Regions from separate parts of the Kribbella lupini genome, predicted to be linked through region 2. Evidence: riboswitches for the same ligand, from Rfam matches in the RefSeq annotation. Region 2 holds a riboswitch; the other holds the start of a gene.
What was found. Region 2 has a riboswitch for ZMP and ZTP ahead of ABD235_RS08010 (glycine hydroxymethyltransferase). Riboswitches for the same ligand answer to the same signal wherever they lie in the genome.
Positions count from the first base shown of each region.

Region 1: another riboswitch for ZMP and ZTP. It lies ahead of ABD235_RS07430 (bifunctional 5,10-methylenetetrahydrofolate dehydrogenase/5,10-methenyltetrahydrofolate cyclohydrolase); the one in region 2 lies ahead of ABD235_RS08010 (glycine hydroxymethyltransferase).

Region 1 is NZ_BAAANC010000001.1:1,617,943-1,625,191, reverse strand. It holds gene ABD235_RS07450 (lysophospholipid acyltransferase family protein) at 1-418, opposite strand, end outside; gene cmk ((d)CMP kinase) at 415-1,107, opposite strand; gene ABD235_RS07440 (prephenate dehydrogenase) at 1,118-2,221, opposite strand; gene aroH (chorismate mutase) at 2,218-2,586, opposite strand; gene ABD235_RS07430 (bifunctional 5,10-methylenetetrahydrofolate dehydrogenase/5,10-methenyltetrahydrofolate cyclohydrolase) at 2,707-3,567, opposite strand; ZMP/ZTP riboswitch at 3,600-3,689, opposite strand; gene ABD235_RS07425 (glycoside hydrolase family 84 protein) at 3,695-6,433, opposite strand; gene ABD235_RS07420 (FtsX-like permease family protein) at 6,532-7,249, opposite strand, start outside.
Region 2 is NZ_BAAANC010000001.1:1,745,499-1,752,747, reverse strand. It holds gene ABD235_RS08015 (acyl-CoA dehydrogenase family protein) at 1-1,590, shown strand, start outside; ZMP/ZTP riboswitch at 1,634-1,715, shown strand; gene ABD235_RS08010 (glycine hydroxymethyltransferase) at 1,743-3,191, shown strand; gene ABD235_RS08005 (sigma-70 family RNA polymerase sigma factor) at 3,262-4,275, opposite strand; gene ABD235_RS08000 (SDR family NAD(P)-dependent oxidoreductase) at 4,430-5,134, shown strand; gene ABD235_RS07995 (VOC family protein) at 5,169-5,579, opposite strand; gene ABD235_RS07990 (MFS transporter) at 5,608-6,810, opposite strand; gene ABD235_RS07985 (ArsR/SmtB family transcription factor) at 6,807-7,249, opposite strand, start outside.

The sequences.
Region 1 (7,249 bases), 130 kb from region 2:
AGTCGCCGGCGCCCCGGGTGCCCTCGGGGTAGATGCTCATCACCTGCCCGTCGCGGAGCACCTTGATCGCCTTCCGGACCGCCAGCGTGTCGTACGTCGAACGGTCGACCGGGATCTGCCCGGCCAGGTGCAGGAGCTTGCCCTGCAGCCCGTCGAACGCCTCGATCTTGCCGAGCTGGTGCAGCATCCTCGGCGCGGTCGCACCCAGCAGCGGCCCGTCCAGCAGCCCCAGGTGGTTGGGCGCCAGCAGCACCGGGCCGGTCCGCGGGAAGCGCTCCTCGTGGTGCACGGTCAGGTCGTAGCGCCACCGCAGGTACGGCGCGACCAGGTGCCGGACCACGTTGCCGACCCGGTACGGAAGCGTCGGCAGGTCGTCGGTCCGGGGCAGCTCCTGGTGCCTGGTCAGCTCGGCTGTCATGACTCCCGCGGGTCGCGTGGCGGCGCGGCCTCGGCCTCCTTCGCGAGCCGGCTGATCACGTCGACGACCTCCTCCAGGGACAGGTGGGTGGAGTCGATCGTCACCGCGCCGTCCGAGGCGACCTCGAACTGCGACACGGTGGCGTCGTCGGCGTCACGGCGGACGATCTGGTCGCGCAGCTGCTCCGCGGTCAGCGCGCCCTCGGCCAGCTCGGCCTTGCGGCGGGCCATCCGGGCGTCCTGGTCGGCGGTCAGCAGCACCTTGAGCTCGGCGTCGGTGGCCACCACGGTCGCGATGTCGCGGCCCTCGACCACGATCCCGCCGCCGGGCTGGGCGTCGTCGATGATCTCGCGCTGCCGCCGGATCAGCTCCTTGCGGACGTCGAGGTTGGTGGCGACCTTCGACACGTTCTCGCTGATCCGCGGGTCGCGGATCGCCTCGGTGACGTCGGTGCCGTCGGCGGTGAAGTGGGCCAGCTGCGGGTCGGTGCTGATGCCCAGCTCGACCGCGCGGGCCCGCTCGGCGACGGTGGCGGTGTCGGTCAGGTCGAGCCCGGCCTCCAGCGCCGACCAGGTCACCGCCCGGTACATCGCGCCGGTGTCGAGGTACTTCAGCCCCAGCCTGGTGGCCACTCCGCGGGCCGTGCTCGATTTACCGGAACCGCTCGGGCCGTCGACAGCGATGATCATGGGCGGAAGGTTACCGGTGCACGGACCACCCGCGCTCGGTCAGTACGTCGACCAGCTGCTCGACCGAGGCCGGTTTGACCGCCAGCTCGACCTCACCGACCGGGCGGCCCGGGCTGTGGTCGATCCGCAGGTCCTCGACGTTGGCGCCGGAGGCGGCCGCGTCGGCGAACAACCGGGCCAGCTGGCCCGGGCGGTCGGGGATCGTGACGAGGACCGGGACGAGCTCGATGTGCGGCGAACCGTGCTTGCCCGGGACGCGCACCGCGCCGGAAACGCCACGGCGAAGCACCGCGGTCACCTCGTCGTCGGAGCTCTGGGAGCCGGGCTGTTCCTTGCTCAGGGCAATCAACAGCCGGTCGAGCTCGTCGCGGATCTGCTCCAGCAGGCCGCTCAGCGCGGGCGAGTTGGCGGCGACGATCTGGGTCCACATCCCCGGGTCGCTCGCGGCGATCCGGGTGACGTCGCGGACGCCCTGGCCGGACAGCTCGAGGTGCTCGGTGGGTGCGTCGACGAGGGTGCCGGCGGCCAGCGACGACATCAGCTGCGGCAGGTGCGAGACCCGGGCGACGGCCAGGTCGTGGTCCGGGACGGACAGCTCGACGGTCCGCGCGCCGCAGGCCTCGGCGAGCCGTCGTACGAGCTCGACGGCGGCCGGGTCGCTGGTCTCGTGCGGGGTGATCGCCCAGGTCGCGCCCTCGAACAGGTCGGCGCGACCGGCCAGCGGGCCGTTGCGCTCCGAGCCGGCCATCGGGTGGCTGCCGACGTACCGGCTCAGGTCGCTCGCGCGGCCGGCCGCCTCGGTGAGCGCCTTGGCGTCGGCGAGCGGCTTGCCCTTCACGCTGGCCGCGTCGGTGACGACGGCGTCGGTCTGCTCCAGCTGCTCGGCGATCACCGTGCCGACGTGGTCCGGCGGTACGGCGACGACGACGAGCTGCGGCTCCAGCTGGACCAGCCGCGAGCCGGCGCCGATCCGCTCGGCCATCAGGGCGTTGTCCGGATCGCCGTCGACCAGCTCGACCACCACGCCGAGGCGGGCGAGCGCGAGGCCGATCGAGGTACCGATCAGGCCGGTGCCGACGATGCGGACCGGGCCGCGAAGGGCGGTGTCACTCACTGGGCGCCCGTCAGGTCGGGGCGCAGCGCGGTGGCGCCGTGCAGGTAGACGTGCTGGATCTTCTCCCGCGAGCGCGGCGACTCGGTGTGCAGCATCATCCGGACCACCCGCGGCAGCGCGTGCGGGACGGCGATCTCCTGCATGCACATCAGCGGTACGTCGGTGAGGCCGATCTGCCGGCCGGCCACCGCGGGGAACTCCGAGCTCAGGTCCGGCGTGACGGTGAACAGGATGCTGATCAGGTCCTCGGAGCTGAGATCGTTCGCCTCCAGCACCGCCCGGACCAGCTCGGCCGTCCGCTCGAGCAGGTGCTCCCGCTCGTCCGCGTCCAGCTGGGTGGCACCCCGGATCGCCCGTACCGCCACTGTCCTGCCTCCTAGCTCACCACGTCCCGCACCGCTCCTCAGCGCTGGACACCAGTCTCAACATTAGGTCAGACCGCCCACGCGGTGCGCACCCGTCTCGCCACCGGCCCCCGACGTCCCTCAGCGGTTCGCGGTCTGAGCTTCCGCCGCGTCGACGGTCTGCTCCAGCAGCAGCGCGATCGTCATCGGGCCGACGCCGCCGGGCACGGGCGTGAGCAGGCTCGCGACCCGCGCGACCTCCTCCGCGTGCACGTCACCGACGTTGCCTTCGTTGTACCCGGCATCGATCACGACCGCGCCCGGCTTCAGCCACTCGCCGCGGACGAAGTTCGGCTTGCCGACCGCGGCGACCACGATGTCGGCCTGACGTACCAGCGCGGGCAGGTCCTGCGTCCGCGAGTGCGTGTAGGTGACGGTCGCGTTCGATGCCAGCAGCAACATCCCGGCCGGCTTGCCGAGGATCGGGCTGCGGCCGATGACGACCGCGTGCGCGCCGGACAGCGGTACGTCGTACGCCTGCAACAGCCGCAGGATGCCGCCGGGCGTGCAGGACCGGAAGCCCGGCTCCCCGAACGCCATCGCGGCGAACGAGTGCATGGTGACGCCGTCGACGTCCTTGGCCGGCGCGATCGCCTCGAATGCGGCCCGCTCGTCGATCTGCTCCGGCACCGGGTGCTGCAGCAGGATCCCGTGCACGGTCGGGTCGTTCGAGAGCCTGGTCAGCTCGGCCACGAGTTCGTCGGTGGTCGTCTCGGCCGGCAGCACGACGCTGACCGAGCCGATACCGGCCTTCTTGCTCCGGTTCTGCTTCATCCGCACGTACGTCGCGGAGGCCGGGTCGTCACCGACCAGCACGGTCGCGAGGCACGGCTGCACGCCGGTCTCGTCCTGCAGCTTCTTGGCGCGGACGGCGGCCTGGGCCACCATGTCGGCGGCGAGGTCGGTGCCGATCATCGGCCGGGCAGTGGTGTCTGAGGTCATACGGCGCGCTCCTTCGGGCGTCGGCGAACATTCGTCGTTGCCCAGGCGCGCGGCTGCAGCCGGAGATCCGGCGGGCCGTTCCCCGGTGGTGACCCACCTGAACGCCAGTAGCGGCCCGCCGGACAGTTTACCCAGCCGATCGACGCAGGATCACTTCGGCGACCTGTGGCGCCGTCGCCCCGGCCGCCCACCGAACACGCACGGCATCGACCGTTTCGGTCACCCGCAGCGCGGTATATGCCGAACGCACCACACCGATCTCCCGCCAACCCGCAGCGGTATGGACGTCAACCCGACCGGCCGCGACCGAACCAGCCCGCTGCAGCACAGTCACCCGATCCACCGCGGCCGGAGTCGAGGCCGTCACGGTCAACGCGTCACCGCTCACCGGACCCGCGGCCGCCGCGTACGCCGTACCGACATCTCCGTCGACAGCGCGGGACAACGCCGATCCCTCGGCCGGCGCCGGTCCGCCCGAGGCGGTCAGCACCAGCTCCGACCCGTCGGTGACCTGCACGGAGAACTCCCTGACCACCAACCAGTTCGACGCGTTCGCCGCCACCGCGCGGTAGCGCACGTACCGCGCCTTCGTCCCGGCCGGAGCCGTCGCGCGCACCTCGGCGGTCGTCGCGCGGGTCACCTCGGTCCAGGTCTCACCGTCCGCCGACCACTCCAGCGCCCCCGACTGGATGAAGTCGGCCGGGCTCCCGTCCTTGCCCATCAGTACGGCGATCGCGCCGATCTCCCGCGGTGTCCCGAGATCGACCCGGATCTCGTCGTTCGCCGCCGGAGCGCGGTTGCTCCAGTAGAACGTCGACTCGTCCCCGTCGACCATCCGCGCCGGCCCGTTCTCCGCGTACGTCGGAACGCTCGCCGTCGCCGTCCGCCGTGGCACCAGTCCGATCCACGCGTCGTGCAGCCGGCCGACCCGCGCGAGGAACGTGTCCACCACGCCCTCGCCGATCCGCGGGTACGTTCCGGAGTGCGGCGCGCGAACGTCCCGGATCGCCTTCGCCTGACCAGTCAACTTGTCGACTTGCTGACGCTTCAGCCAGGCCGTCGCGCCGTCACCGTCGTCGAGCGCCTCGAGCAGGCCGAGCGACTCCTCCAGCGCCTGCCCCCACAGGACGGTCGCATCGAGCCACGCCTTCGCCTCGTCGCTGAACGCCGGATCGACCACGCCGGCCCGGATCTGCGCCGGAGCCCGAGTCACCGCCCGGAAGAACGGCCGAAGCCCCTGGATCGCGCGGGCCATGGCATCCGCCGAGGCGGCGCCCGCCGGTGGGATCGCGCTCTCCGCCGACGCGCCGCTCCCGTCGTAAGCCGTCCAGAACGCCTCGATCCGGGCGGCGAGCTCCGGTGCGGACTCCGGGTGCAGCGTCGTGTCGTAGGTGTTCAGGTCCGCGAACACCTTCAGCGCCTCGATCGTGCGCCGGTCACCGCCGGCCCGCTCCGACAGCGCGCGCTCCCACGCCGCGCGCTCGTCGTACGTCGCCGGCTTCCAGCCCAGCTCGCCGAACGCGAAGAGCGCGATCTTGCTGACCGCGGCCTGGTTCATCGGGTTCGAGATCACGCCGACGACCTGGTCGGCGATCCCGCGGTCGCGGCCGCTGTAGTCGGCCAGCGGAAGCCGCCCGGCGAGGTAGTCGTTGACCGGGTAGTTGTCCCAGATCAGGATGTCGTGCCCGAACACCGCCTTCGCCTGCGCGGCCTGCGCGGCGGTGATGGTCCGCGGGATCACCCCGATCCCGGTCCAGTGCACGACGACCGCCGCGTCCAGCTGCTCGCGCAGCGCCTTCTTGTACGGCGTCTCGGAGACGTTGTAGTACTCGGTCGGCACCATCTGCAGCGGCGCGACACCGGGCTTCGTCGCGACCCACTCGCGCTGGATCCGGTTGAGCAGCTCGCTCTGCGCCTGACCCGCCGCACCACCGCCCGTGCCGTACTTGGCCCGGTCGGCGTCGCAGTGCCAGGTGTTGTAGTCGATGTCGTCGAGCGGCACGTTGAACGACCGGGCACCGAGCGCGTACAGCGCCTCGAACTTCGCGATCAGCGCCTGGTAGTCCGCGTCGGCGGTGTAGCAGATCGACAGCCCCGGCGAGAGCGCGAAGGTGAAGTCGACCTTGTTGCCTCGGGCCCGGTTCACCAGCTCCCCCAGCTGGGCGAGCTTGTCGGCGGGGTACGGGTCGCGCCACTGCTCACGGTGGTACGGGTCGTCCTTCGGCGCGTACTCGTAGGTGTTCATCCGGTGCGCCCCGAGGTAGTCCAGGTGGTCGAGCCGGTCAGCGTGCGACCACGGCGTCCCGTAGAACCCTTCGATCGAGCCGCGGTACCGCATCGTCGGCCAGTCCCGGATCGCGGTGCCGTCGATCCGCCGGCCCCGGAGCAGTTGATCGAACGTCCGGGCCGCGTAGTAGGTCCCGTCGGTGTCGACGCCTGCGAGCACCAGGTGGTGGCGCGAGCGATAGGTGCCTGCAGCAAGGACATAGCCCTCGGCGGGCAGACCGGCCGGCGGGGCCACGTCGAGATCGTCGAGTACGTCGTCGTTGCCACCCAGCCAGATGGTGACGCCCGGCCGGGCGTCGGCACGAGCCGGGTCGATCACTCGGACCGTGCTGACGCCGGCCCGTTCGAGTCCGGCTCGGAGAACGCGCTCGGCGTCGGCGTCCGCGGTGGGTCCGCGGACCAGGTCGACGCTTCGGCCGAGCGTGAACCCGTCGGGACGAGAGGTGAACTGCTGCGGTTCGGGCGTCACTGCTGGGGCTGTCGTCCCGGCCTGCGCCGAGAGGGTCAAGGGGCTGACGGCGAGGGCGAGGGCGAGGGCGAGGGCGGCGACGACTGCCACCGGCGGACCGAAGCGGCGCATGGGCGACTCCTTGGGGCGGAAGGTGTGCACCAACAGTCATTCATTGCGCACAACTGCTCGTCAAGACCATGCGCTGCCCAGATCCGGACACTTCAGGATCACTCACGGATGCTGATCGCGTCCACCGGCCGGTGGCGCAACACCCGTCGGGTGGGCAGCATGATCGCCAGCAGCCCGAGCAGAACCACTCCGCCCGCGGTCAGCGCGGTGGTGACCGGCGAGAACGCCGGGATCACCGTCGCCCCCTCGCTCAGCCCGACCGTGACGCCGACCATCGGCGGCAGGCAGAGCAACGCGCTCACCACCAGCGCGACTCCGATCACCACGACCGACTCGACCAGCATCATCCGGCGGACCTGCCGCTTGCCGATGCCGACCAGCCGGAGCAGCGCGAACTCACGCCGCCGGGCCGTCGTACTCATCACCAGGCTGTTGGCGACGTTGATCGCGACGTAGCCGAACAGCACGGCCAGCAGGATCAGGTTCATCCATCGGTTGAGGTCCAAGCCGGCCTGCTGCGCCTCCGCCATCGTCTTGCGGTCGGCGAGCACCACCCCGACGTCGCCCGCGAACTGCTTGGTCAGCGTGCCGGCCAGTGCGCTCGCATCGACGCCGGATTCGGCCCGGACGAGTACCGAGTCGTCCAGCCGCGTGGACAGGTGGTCGAGCAGTACGCCGCGCGGCAGCGTCACGTCTCCGAAGCCCATGCCGTTGTGGTAGATCGCCACCACGACAGGCGTCAGGCGCGTGCCGTCGCCGAGGAACAACTCCACCTGACGCCCCAAGCCGGTCCTGGTCTGCTGCGCGGCGGACTCG
Region 2 (7,249 bases):
CCACTTCAGGGAGTGAACTTCTTCACCCAGGACTCGTCCCTCGGTGACGCTCTGCGCCCGCACGGGGACCTGGCGAAGGACCCGGCGCTGGCGGCGGTCGGAGAACTCGCGGGAACGCAGGAAGCGCTCTCCCACGCGCTCCCGGCCAACCAGAACTCGCCCGTCCTGAAGACGCACGACCGGTACGGCAACCGGATCGACGAGGTCGACTTCCACCCGTCGTGGCACTGGCTGATGGAGAAGGCCATCGGTTTCGGCCTGCAGGCCTCGCCGTGGACGAGCGACCAACCGTCGCCGCACCTGACGCGCGCGGCGGGCTTCTACGTCTGGTCGCAGGTCGAGCCGGGGCACGGCTGCCCGATCTCCATGACGTACGCCGCCGTCCCCGCGCTCCGTGCGTCCGACTCGCTCGGCAGCGAGTGGATCCCCAAGCTCGCCTCCACCCAGTACGACGTACGCCGGCTGCCCGTTGCCGAGAAGACCGGTGTGCTCGCCGGCATGGGGATGACCGAGAAGCAGGGCGGCTCGGACGTCCGCGCGAACCAAACGACGGCGACTCCGACCGGCAGCGGTGACGAGTACCTCCTGACCGGGCACAAGTGGTTCTGCTCGGCGCCGCAGGCCGACGTGTTCCTCGTCCTCGCGCAGGCGCCGGAAGGCCTGAGCTGCTTCGTCGTGCCGAGGGTCCTTGCTGACGGCAACCGCAACGTGTTCGCGCTGCAGCGCCTCAAGGACAAGCTCGGCAACCGTTCCAACGCGTCCAGCGAGGTCGAGTTCCACGGCACGGTCGGGTACCGGCTCGGCGACGAAGGGGCCGGGGTCCGCACGATCATCGAGATGGTGGCGGCGACCCGGCTCGACTGCGTGCTCGGGTCGGCGGCGCTGATGCGGCGCGCGCTGGTCGAGGCGACCTGGCACACGTCGTACCGCAGTGCCTTCGGGGACCTGCTCCGCGACAAGCCCGCGATGCGCAACGTGCTGGCCGACCTGGCGATCGAGAGCGAGGCGGCAACCGCTCTCGCGATGCGGCTCGCGGCCGCGGTCGACGCGTCCGAGGCCGGCGACGAGCAGGCGAAGGCGTTCCGCCGGATCGCGCTCCCGCTGGCCAAGTTCTGGGTCTGCAAGCGGACGCCGATGATGGTCGCCGAGGCGCTGGAGTGCCTGGGCGGCAACGGGTACGTCGAGGAGTCGGGACTGCCGCTGCTGTTCCGCGAGTCGCCGCTCAACTCGATCTGGGAAGGCTCCGGCACGGTCAACGCGCTCGACGTACTGCGCGCGCTGCGCCGGCCGGAGTCGCTGCAGGCGTGGCTGACCGAGGTCGGCGCGGCCCAGGGCGCCGATCATCGGCTCGACGCGGCCGTGACCGACGTACTGGAAGCGCTCTCCGACGTCTCCGAGGCCGAGGCCGGTGCGCGCCGGCTGGCGGCGCGGATGGCCGCTTGCCTGCAGGCCTCCTTGCTGGTCCGCTACTCGACGGCCGAGGTGGCTGACGCTTTCGTGGCGTCCCGACTGGCCGGCGACTGGGGTGGAGTGTTCGGCACCCTGCCCCGGACGACGCCCTTCGGTGCCGTCGTCGACCGGATCTTCTGACAGCGCAGGGAGTTGTCCTCCCCGGCGCCGTCACACGCTAGGGTTACCGCGTCGCGACTGGCGCGTGAGGTGGAGAACCACCGGGGAGCGAGAAGACGTCGGCACCGTGCGCCTGGGTGCCGCGACCGAGTGCAACCGCAGGAGAGACGACGATGACTCAACCCTTCGACGCGACGGCCGCGTCAGCCGCCTACCGCAACGCTCTCGAGGTCATCGGCGCGGTCGAACCGACCGTCGCCGGCGCCATCCGCTCCGAGCTGGAAGACCAGCGCTCCTCGCTGAAGCTGATCGCGAGCGAGAACTACGCCTCCCCCGCCACCTTGCTCACGATGGGCAACTGGCTGTCCGACAAGTACGCCGAGGGCACGGTCGGCCACCGCTTCTACGCCGGCTGCCAGAACGTCGACACCGTCGAGCAGGCCGCGGCCGACCACGCGAAGGCGCTGTTCAACGCACCGCACGCCTACGTCCAGCCGCACTCCGGCATCGACGCGAACCTGGTCGCCTTCTGGGCCATCCTGGCCAACCGGATCGAGTCGCCGACCCTCGCCGAGGCGAGCGCCAAGCACGTCAACGACCTGTCCGACGAGGACTGGACCAAGCTGCGCAAGGCCCTCGGCGACCAGAAGATGCTGGGCATGTCGCTGGACGCCGGCGGCCACCTCACCCACGGTTTCCGCCCGAACATCTCCGGCAAGATGTTCCACCAGAGCTCGTACGGCACCGACCCGGAGACCGGGCTGCTGGACTACGACAAGGTCGCCGCGACCGCGCGTGAGTTCAAGCCGCTGATCCTGATCGCGGGCTACTCGGCGTACCCGCGTAAGGTCGACTTCGCCAAGATGCGCGAGATCGCCGACGAGGTCGGCGCGACGCTGATGGTCGACATGGCGCACTTCGCCGGCCTGGTCGCGGGCAAGGTCTTCACCGGCGACTTCGACCCGGTTCCGCATGCGCACGTCACCACCACCACGACGCACAAGTCGCTGCGCGGCCCGCGCGGTGGCATGGTGCTGTGCCAGCCCGAGTACGCCGACGCCGTCGACCGCGGGTGCCCGATGGTGCTCGGCGGCCCGCTCAGCCAGGTGATGGCGGCCAAGGCCGTCGCGCTGGCCGAGGCGCGCCGGCCGGAGTTCCAGACCTACGCGCAGAACGTCGCCGACAACGCGGTCACGCTGGCCGAGGGCCTGATGAAGCGTGGCGTGAAGCTGGTGACCGACGGCACCGAGAACCACCTGGTCCTGCTCGACGTCTCGTCGTACGGGATCACCGGCCGGCAGGCCGAGTCGGCGCTGCTCGACGCCGGCATCGTCACCAACCGCAACGCGGTCCCGCGGGACCCGAACGGCGCCTGGTACACCTCGGGCGTCCGGATCGGTACGCCGGCGCTGACCACCCGCGGCTTCGGCGGCGACGAGTTCGACCGCGTCGCCGAGCTCATGGTGGATGTCCTGTCCAGCGTCACCCCGACCACCACGTCGGCCGGGGCGCCGTCGAAGGCGAAGTACGTCCTCGCCGACGGCGTCGCCGACAAGGTCCGCGCGGCCTCCGCCGAACTGCTCGACAAGCACCCGCTGTACCCGGGCCTCGACCTGAACTGACGCAGTCCGCAAGGAGCGCCCATCACGTCGACCTTCGAGTCGAGGCGATGGGCGCTGCTCTTGGCGTCCTTCAGTGGCTGGGCAGGAAGCGTGGGAGCCCGAACCAGGGCAGGACGCTGTTGTCGAAGCGGGTCACGGCGCAGATCCGGTCGTCGGTCAGGGTGAGGACGAGGAGCCCGGTTCCGTGCCGGATGCCGTCGGTGGGCGCGCGCAGGTAGGTGCCGAAGGCCGGTTGGCCGTTGGCGCGCGTGGGCACCAGGTGGTACTGGCGGTTGGCGCTCATGATCGCGGCGTAGAAACCGGCGACGGCGTCACGGCCGAGGTACTCGAGCGGCACCGGCGGCATCGAGACCCGGACGTCGTCGGTGAGCAGGGCAACGATGGCGTCGACGTCGTTGGACTCGTACGCGCGGGTGAACCTCGCCACGAGTGCCTGTTCGGCCGGTGAGGCGGGCGCGGGCGGTGCCTCGACGTTTCTGTTCGGCGGGACGCGCCGGTGCAGCGTGGCGCGGGCCCGTTTGAGCGCGCTGTTGACCGATTCGACCGACGAGTCGAGCATGTCGGCGACCTGGGCTGCCGGGAACCCCAGCACCTCGCGCAGGATCAGGACGGCCCGCTGGCGGGCGGGCAGGAGCTGCAGTGCGGTGACGAAGGCCAGCGAGACGGACTCCTTCTGCTCGTAGCGTGCTTCCGGCCCCGGTGGCGTGGCGATCGCGCCGTCGAGGAGCGCGTCGGGGTACGGCTCCAGCCAGGCGACTTCACCGAGCCGGCTCGGCGCTGGTGGTTGGATCTCGGGCACGTCCCACTCCTTCGCCGGACGGCGGCTTGCCGCGCGCATCGCGTTGAGGCACTGGTTGGTCGCGATCCGGTACAGCCAGGTCCGGATCGAGGCACGCCCTTCGAACCGGTCGAGACCGCGCCATGCGGCGAGCAGCGTGTCCTGCAGAACGTCCTCGGCGTCCTGGAACGAGCCGAGCATCCGGTAGCAGTGCATGTGCAACTCCCGGCGATGTCGCTCGGTCAGTTGCCGGAACGCCTGATCGTCCCCCGCCCGCGCCTTCGCGATCAGCTCGCTCGCACACACGTGTCATCACCTCGTCCGCTGTCCGGTTCGCCAGTCTTCCTCAGTGGTGACACCGGCCGGGCCGAGAACTGGGCGATCCTCGCGCCGCCCGATCTCCCGACCGTGTGGTGTCTGCACTCTCGACAGTTCGATTTCCCCCTGACGAGGAGTACAGATGACACTCGCGGACAAGACGATCCTGGTGACCGGAGCCGGCCGCGGCATCGGGAAGGCGCTGGTCGACGAGGCGCTGAGCCGGGGCGCCAAGCGGGTCTACGCCGGTACCCGACGGCCCCTGACCCACGCGGACGAGCGCGTCACGCCACTGACCCTCGACGTGACCGATGCCGAACAGATCGCCGCCGCCGCGGAAACGGTGGGTTCGCTCGACATCCTGATCAACAACGCGGGCAGCTACGGCTACGAAGACCTGGCCGACCGAGCCGGCCTGGAGCGGCATCTGGGAGTCAACCTGTTCGGGCCCATCGGCGTCATCCAGGCGCTCTTGCCCCGACTTCTCGAGTCGAAGGGCGCGATCGTCAACGTGCTGTCGGTGGCCGCGGTGGCCGCGGTGCCGATCAGTCCGGCGTACTCGATCTCGAAGGCGGCCGCGTTCTCGCTGACGCAGTCCCTGCGTGCCGTCCTGGCCGCGCAGGGCGTCGCCGTTCATGCCGTGCTGCCCGGTCCCGTGGACACCGACATGGTGCGTGACCTCGACATCCCGAAGGCGTCACCGCAGTCGGTAGCTCGGGCCATCCTCGACGGGCTGACCAAGGGAGATGACGAGATCTTCCCCGATCCCTTCTCACAGTCGCTCGCCGGCACCTGGAACAGCGGGGCGGTCAAGACGCTCGAGCGCCAGAACGCGATGCTCGTCTGATCCACCTGCGACCAGGGACCGGGTGCAGCGGCTGCTACGAACCGTCGCCGTTCAGCACCTTCTCGAGGTGCCCGGGCGGCCACTCGACCAGCTCGATCCGATACCCGTCCGGATCGAGCAGCCACGCGGTCTTGGGGCCGTCCGGACCGGCCGGAAACTCCGGCTCGCCCGGCGTCAGGCCGGCGGCCTTCAGGCGGTCGAGCGTCGGACCGAGCGTGCCCACGTCGATCGCCAGGTGCTCGAAGCCGCCGATCACGACCGGGCCGTCGGCCGGTCGATGCACCAGCTCCAGTGACACGCTGCGCTCGTCGGGCAGCTTCAGCCAGACCAGGCTCGAGTCGCCGCCCCCGACGACGTCGCCGATCTGGGTGTAGCCGAGTGCTCGGTAGAAGGTCAGGGAGCGTTCGAGGTCACTCACCCGGTACGCGAACAGGATCGTCTTCATGCCGCTCGATTCAACTGGCCCGCTCAGATCAGGTCAACCGGGTGGCCGACCAGATCATCAGGGCGGCGAAGAGTGTGCCGAGAAGGGCGCAGGCGAAGGGGATTCCGGCGCCGGAGATCAGGAGACCGAAGCCGGTCATCGCCACCGGCATCAGGGCCTCGTCGGACAGGCTGACGATGCTGCTGGTCCGGCCCAGGTACGCCGGGGCGATGGTCTGCTGAAACGCCGCCGACAACTGCGCCGACGCGAGGCCGGCCGTGAAGCCGATGACGCCCATCGCGACGAACACGCCCGCGCGGGGTGCGATGCCGATCGCCGCGCAGCCGGCGGCCTGGAAGACGAGGGCGAGCAAGCCGGCGCGGGCCAGGTTCGTCGGCTTCCAGCGCATGGCCAGTACGGCGCCTGCCGCGGCGAGGATGCCTGAGCACGCCTGGAACAGCCCGAGCGAACCGGCGCCCCAGCCGGCCGCCGACGTCCGCTGCACCAGGCCGACCGCGAGCACCGGACCGACGCAGAGGTTGAGCCCGAAGAACGCGATCACGAGAGTGCGCGCCGGCAGATCTCGGCGCAGATAACCGAACCCCGCTTGGAGATCGGCGCGGATCGACGAGCCGGCGGAGGACACCTGCGGGAGCCGCGGCCGCACGACCCAGGCCAGCGCGATCGCGATCACCCCGAAGGAGATCGCGTCCACGACCATCACCGCGGCGAGCCCTCCGTGCGCGACCAGGAACCCGCCGAGCGGTGCACCGACGAACACCGCGAGCCGGTTCGCCAACTGGGTGCTCGCGGCAAGCTTCACCAGATCGTCGGCGCGCACCATCCGCCGCGGCATCGTCCCCGCCGCCGGCGTGTAGAGCGCGTCCACCAGCCCGAACAGCACCGCCACGACCAGCAGGAGCGCCAGCGAAACCCCGGACATCGCGACCACCCCCGCGGCGAGGGCCAGCACGAGGATCCGCCCGAGGTTGGCCAGGATCATCGTCCGCCGCGCATCCAGCCGGTCAGCCAGCGCACCACCCCACAACAGCACCAACGCCCGAGGCAACGCGCCGATCCCCATCACCAGACCGGCCCCAGCGGGCGAGGTCACCTGCGTCGCACTCCACGCCAACCCGACGTACCAGGCCACGTCCCCCGCCTGCGAAACCCCAGCGGAGAAGATCCACCCCTGCACCCGCCGGTCCCGCCGCAACGGCGGAAAGCTCGGTGCTTCCAGCACGGTGCTCATGGCCGGGCCGGTACGGCGTGGGCGAAGACGAAGACCGGGTGGGCGTCCTCGCCCTCGGACGGCTCGTCGACGTACTCCTGGATCAAGGCCCCGAGGCGCGCCCCGAGCTCTTCCAGCCGCTCAGGGGTCAGCGTCACCCAGCTCTCCGTCGAGAACGCCGCGCGAACCCACGGCTCGTCGTACTCCGACCTCAGCCCGAACCACTGACGGACCTTCGTCGTGTGGTGTGTGAGGTTCGCCTCCTCGGCGGTCTCCGCGACCAGCTCGCCGGCCGGGTCACCGCCGGCGTCCGCGATCGACCACGAGTACGACGCCTTGGCCGACCGCCACCAGCGTTCGCGCCGGGTCTTGGCCAGTTCCGGCGCCTCCTCGATCACCCCCGCGGCCGCCAGCACCTTCAGGTGGTGACTGATGTTGCCCACCAGCTCCCCCGTCGCCT